2 linked regions of the Pedosphaera parvula Ellin514 genome follow. The main gene of each other region encodes a partner of the protein of the gene in region 2 in a complex. Links are inferred from orthologs where the notes say so. Each region holds a gene or a part of one and is shown on either strand. Other genes may lie near its edges.

Region 1 (2,778 bases), 100 kb from region 2 along the record:
AAACTCTGGAAGTAGGCCGATAATGCTGCTCCATCCAAGCCAGGAATGCGGATAAACGCAGCCAGGCGACAGATCGCGAGCACTAACATCGTGAACAAAATCCGTGACTTCAGTTCCGGAATTTTGAAGCAATTGCTAAAGGTATTGACTATGGAAGCAAACATGGATCAGTAATTAAATATCCTAGGCTTTTGCGGGCGTGGCGGACTTATTACCGACGACTTCGCATTTCCCGCCTTTGGCCTCGATCTTAGTGCGAGCAGAGGCGCTGAAAGCGTGAGCTGTGACCGTAAGTCTTTTGGTGATTTCACCTGAGCCAAGGATTTTGATTCGGCGCAACCGGCCATTTGCCAGGCCAACAGTCCGCAACGCAACTTCATCAACACGAGCGCCGTCTTCAAATTGGTTCAAAGACTCCAAGTTGACGGGAATGAACTCGATGGTGTGCTGAGCATTGTTGAAACCGCGCTTCGGAATACGGCGAATCAAGGGCATCTGACCACCTTCAAAGCCGATACGGATCGAGCTACCAGAGCGGGCAGATTGACCTTTTCCGCCTCGTCCGCTCGTCTTGCCATGGCCGCTGCTTTCACCTTGGCCGATACGCTTGCGGCGATGCTTCGCTCCAGGACGGGGTTTAAGATCGTGTAAACGCATATTCTAAAATTAAGCTGTAGTTACTACTGTTTCTGTGGGCTGAGCTGTCGGAGCTTCAGGCTTCTTCACCGCCAAACCGCGGCTACGATAAATATCTTCGCGCAAGCGAAGCTGTTGCAATGCACGCAATGTCGCCTTGACAACGTTTGCCGGATTCTTGGACCCGAGCGATTTGCTCAGAATATCCTTAACACCGGCAGACTCCAACACGGCACGGACTGTTTTGCCGGCGATGATGCCAGTTCCAGGTGATGCGGGACGAAGGAGAATCTTGGCGCCATCATAGTGCGAAAAGATTTCGTGTGGAATGGTGGCATCTTTCAATGATACGCCAACCATGTGCTGGCGGGCCAGTTCCCCACCCTTGCGAATGGCGTCTGCCACTTCGCCAGCCTTGCCCAAACCAATGCCGACACGTCCACGCTTGTCGCCAACGACAACAAGGGCGCTAAAATTAAAACGCCGGCCACCTTTCACCACCTTGGCGGAGCGATTGATAAACACTACCTTCTCGACGAGTTCCTGCGAATCGCCTCCGCCGCTAGCATCACCACCTTCACCAGGACCACGATGGCGGCGTGAACGGCCCGCGCCGCGTCCACCGCGATTATCACCTACATCAGATTTCGTTATTTCAGCCACAATATTCTCTTGGTTAAATTAAAATTGCAGACCTGCTTCACGCGCCGCATCCGCAAGGGCTTTCACCTTACCATGATAACGCTTGCTGCCACGATCAAAAACTACGGATTTAATGCCCTTCCCTTGGGCTGCCTGAGCCGCCAGCGTCCCGATTGACTTTGCGGAATCAACATTCGCGGCCAACTTCTCACGATTAGGAGTCGCTTTGCTCATAGTCGATGCAGCCGCAACCGTAACACCAGCGCTGTCATCAATAAACTGAACGTAAATGTTTTGGTTGCTGAAGCACACGCTCATCCGGGGGCGATCTTTGGTGCCAACAACTTTTTTGCGAATGCGCCAACGCCGTAACTGCTCGAGTCTTTGTTTCTTTTCAGTTCTCATTGTTTTAGGGTCACGGATTTGCCGTAACCATTCTTTTAATTATTGTACAGTCTTACCTTCCTTACGAACCACGTGTTCATCAGCGTAGCGGACACCTTTGCCTTTATAAGGCTCAGGAGGATAAAAGCTCCGGATTTCGGAGGCTACCTTCCCAACCAGCTGTTTATCAGGACCTTCAATCGTTAACTTAGTATTCTCCTCCACCGTAACCTTGACCTGGTCAGGGATAGGATAAAGGACAGGATGAGAATAACCAAGGCTCAGGTTCACAACTTTGCCTTGTACGGCAGCTTTAAAGCCAACGCCTTGGATTATGAGGCGCTTCACGAAACCTTCGCTCGCACCTTTTACCATGTTGTTTACCAAGGCCCGGCTCAGACCGTGCATGGCCTTCGCTTCGGCGTCATCGCCATCGCGGCTGACGACAACCTTGTCACCTTCAACTTTTAAGCTCGTGCGGCGGTTGAGTTCCAAATCTAATTTACCCTTCGGCCCTTCGACCGAAACTTTGCGGCCATTCACATTCACCTTAACTTTGGCGGGAATGGCGATCGGTTGTTTTCCAATGCGTGACATAGCTTTGCCTTAAAATTACCAAATATAACAAATTAATTCGCCGCCCAGATTGCTCTTGCGGGCCTGATTTCCGGTCATCACTCCCTGGGAAGTGGAAACAACCGAGATGCCCAATCCTCCGCGAACGCGAGGAATTTCCGTGGAGCCCACATAACGGCGCAGACCAGGAGTGCTTACCCGGCGCAAACCCTCGATCACACTCCGCTTGCCCTCATACTTCAAGGTCAATTTGATCTTTTTGGGTGCTGCCGTCTCCACCACTACTTCGCCCACATAACCCTCTTTCTTAAGGATATGAGCAATGCTTTCCTTCATCTTGGAATGAGGAACTTCAACGACCGGCAATTGCACACGGCTAGCGTTGCGGATGCGAGTCAACATGTCAGAAATCGTGTCAGTCATACTATTACCAGCTGGCTTTCGTCATTCCCGGGATCAATCCATTGAGAGCAGCTTCCCTGAAAGTTAAACGGGAGCAGCTAAATTTGCGCATGTAACCGTGGCGGCGTCCGCTCATCG
Region 2 (2,978 bases):
GCTTTATGAGCAAGGTATCGCTCCTTTGCCAAAGTCCGACAAGGCCTCCACTTTACTTAAGCGCTTCCATGAACGCTACCACTGGCCATTGTCGATCGCGATAATCCTCCTGATTGCGGAAACTTTTCTACCAGACCGAAAGCGAACTCGTCCGGAGGAATCCAGAATGAGATCACAAACTTCCTCCGCTATGCCAACGAGCACCGTGGCCATTTTGCTTTTGCTGGCCCTGCCCTTGAGCACGTTTGCGAGTCCTTCCCAAGCGTTCCGTGAATACCAGGCAGGTAAATACCAGGATGCTCTGAAAGACTATGAAAACTCTTTGCAGAGAAAAAGCAATGATCCGCGATTGCATTTCAATGCCGGCACCGCTGCCTACCAAACCCAACAGTATGATGAAGCTACCAAACAATTTAACGATACCCTGAACTCTCAAGACATACAGCTGCAGCAACAAGCATATTACAATCTAGGCAATACGTATTTTCGCTTGGGACAAAGTGATAAGGATGAGAAGAAAAAGCAGGAGGCCTGGGAGAATGCCCTCAAGCACTACGAAAGTGCTTTGAAGCTTAACCAGCAAGATCAGGATGCACAGTTTAACCACCAGTTTGTCCAGACCCAGTTGGAAGAACTCAAGAAAAAGCAGCAACAGCAACAGCAGAATCAATCAAAAGACCAGTCGAAGCAAAATTCCAAGGATCAGAATCAGAAGAATCAGGAATCCCAGGACAAGCAAGATCAACAGAATCAGGAAAAGGATTCTCAGTCCAAGTCCGATCAACAAACGCAGAACAAATCTCAACAAGGCAAAAACGGTCAGGAAAAGAAGGATCAGGGGCAGGAGTCCAATAAGCAAGATCAGGAGAAATCACAGTCGCAGGCGAAGAATCAAAAAGAGCAATCCGAGAAAAAGGATCAGGCGGCTCAAAATCAGGCTGCACAGTCCAAGGAGAAATCAGAAGAGGAGCAGCGCGAAGCAGCAATGATGGCTGCGGGACAAATGACTCCCCAGCAGGCGAAGCAATTACTCGACTCACAAAAAGGCGAAGAAGAAGTGCTCAGATTAGGCCCTTCCTCTGAAAAACAGCTGGGGCGCAACCGCTCACTAAAGAACTGGTGACCAACACTATTGCGACAGGTTGCCTCGTGAAACTAAATAAAAAAGGCAGGCCGTAATGGCCTGCCTTGATTAAACCGTAAAACTCTGATTAAGCCTTGTCACTCTTCGCAGCGCGAGACTTCTTAGGCGCTGATTCAGCGGCGGGAGCTTCAGAACGCTTTCCACGCTTCTCAGTCCTATCGTCCTTCCTTGCGTCGGCAACCGGAGCCTCAACCGCCGTTGGCAAAGGGTTGCTGCTTTCAACTCGCACCTTAAGCGTAGTTGTAACGCCATGATGCAAGCGCAATTCGACACCGTGTTCGCCGAGGGAACGAATCGGCTGTTCGAGATGAATTTTCTTCTTGTCGAGGGCTACGTCGAATTGGGTCTTAAGTTGATCAGCAATCGTGCCTGCGGTGACAGCACCGAACATCTTGCCATCTTCGCCAGTCTTGACGCTGACGACGGCAATTAACTTGGCCAAGCTGCGGGAAAGCTCGGTCATGTGGTTGAGCTCTTCGGCTTCGCGTTCAGCACGCCGTTGCTTCAAAGATTCCAGACGGCGCTTATTTGCACCGGTCATGGGGATGGCTAGACCTTGGGGGATCAAATAATTGCGAGCATAGCCCGCTGCGACCTTAACCTGATCGGACTCGGCGCCCAAGCCGACGATATTGTGGGTGAGAATGACTTCAGTTTTTGGCATACGAAAATTGGAGTTAAAGTTAAATAAAGGTAAAGTGAATAAGCCGCTGCAAGTTAGAATGGAACGTCGTCGTCTTCAGGAGGTGGCACATCAGCGTCGGCACTTTCAGCTTTGGGGGCGGGTGCCGGACGGCTGCGGGGAGCAGGAGCATCAGGGACGCCGCCTTCGCCACGACCACCGCCAGCGCTACCCAGAAATTGAAAACCTTCGAGCGTGACTCCCAAGCGACTCCGTTTCTGTCCCGTTTGCTTGTCGTCCCACTGATCCAGCTTAAGGCGACCTTCCACCATGAAAGGACTGCCCTTCTTTAAGTACTGGCCTATGGTTTCTGCTTGGCGACCAAATGCATCTACATCAACAAAAGTAACCTCTTCCTTGCTCTCACCAGCCTCGTTTCGCCAGGTACGGTTGATCGCCAATGTAATTTTGGCGATGGCTACACCTTTGGGTGTATAACGTAACTCTGGGTCCCGCGTAAGGTTTCCAGCAAGTATGACTTTGTTGAAATTGGCCATGAATCGAATTACTTGGCTTCCACAACTTTCGGTGTCGGCGCACTGCTAAACATGACGCGGTACACGTCAGCATTCAAGGCAAAGCGAGTTTGCAGTTGGGTAATCGCTGAAGGTTTGCACTCGAAAATGACATTCACGTAAAAGCCGGAACTGTTGCGCTTATCCGCGACACGCGCAAAATTGCGCTTATCCATCTTCTGCACGGTTTCCACCCTGCCGCCAGCAGCATTGATCTCATCCGAGAGCTGGTCGATGGTTTCTTTCAGACTCTCTTCTTTGCCCGCTGTGTTCAATATGAACAGACCTTCGTATCTTTTCACTCAGTTTTCCTTTGTTACTCGGAACCTCTTATGGCTCCGTTAAATTGACTCATTGCCTTTTGTATTCCGCCATCCAACCAGCACTCAATCTGGTCTGATGCAGTGTTTAATACTTTATCAACCGTTTTTGCTTCGGCTCCGCTAAACGGTGCCAAAACATAATCCGTAATCTCTCTTCTATCATCTGCCGCCCGCCCGATGCCAAGTCTCAAGCGGGCAAATTCACGAGTTCCCAAATGCTTCTCAATGGACTCCAGTCCATGATGGCCACCACTACTGCCGTTGGCTCGCATTCGAATCTGCCCAAACGGCAAATCAGCATCATCCACCGCAAC

What was found. The genes of interacting proteins can lie anywhere in the genome.
Region 1: rplI (region 2) and rplR share a complex: the UniProt entries of both Bacillus subtilis proteins name them as parts of the 50S ribosomal subunit. The link is inferred for Pedosphaera parvula Ellin514 from one-to-one orthologs.

The regions. Positions count from the first base shown.
Region 1 is NZ_ABOX02000010.1:113,890-116,667, forward strand. The notes cover bases 1-2,768. They hold rplR (50S ribosomal protein L18), read right to left. Parts: upstream 1,684-2,768; coding sequence 1,318-1,683; downstream 1-1,317. Other genes in these bases: secY (preprotein translocase subunit SecY), read right to left, coding at 1-164; rplO (50S ribosomal protein L15), read right to left, coding at 184-657; rpsE (30S ribosomal protein S5), read right to left, coding at 667-1,299; rplF (50S ribosomal protein L6), read right to left, coding at 1,723-2,259; rpsH (30S ribosomal protein S8), read right to left, coding at 2,275-2,661. Outside these bases: more of rpsN, read right to left, coding at 2,769-2,778. UniProt on the Bacillus subtilis protein: This is one of the proteins that bind and probably mediate the attachment of the 5S RNA into the large ribosomal subunit, where it forms part of the central protuberance.
Region 2 is NZ_ABOX02000010.1:12,639-15,616, forward strand. The notes cover bases 11-2,978. They hold rplI (50S ribosomal protein L9), read right to left. Parts: upstream 1,809-2,978; coding sequence 1,212-1,808; downstream 11-1,211. Other genes in these bases: CFLAV_RS33680 (VWA domain-containing protein), read left to right, coding at 11-1,123; CFLAV_RS09735 (single-stranded DNA-binding protein), read right to left, coding at 1,862-2,323; CFLAV_RS09740 (30S ribosomal protein S6), read right to left, coding at 2,332-2,643; pth (aminoacyl-tRNA hydrolase), read right to left, coding at 2,658-2,978. Also shown: more of CFLAV_RS33680, read left to right, coding at 1-10. UniProt on the Bacillus subtilis protein: Binds to the 23S rRNA.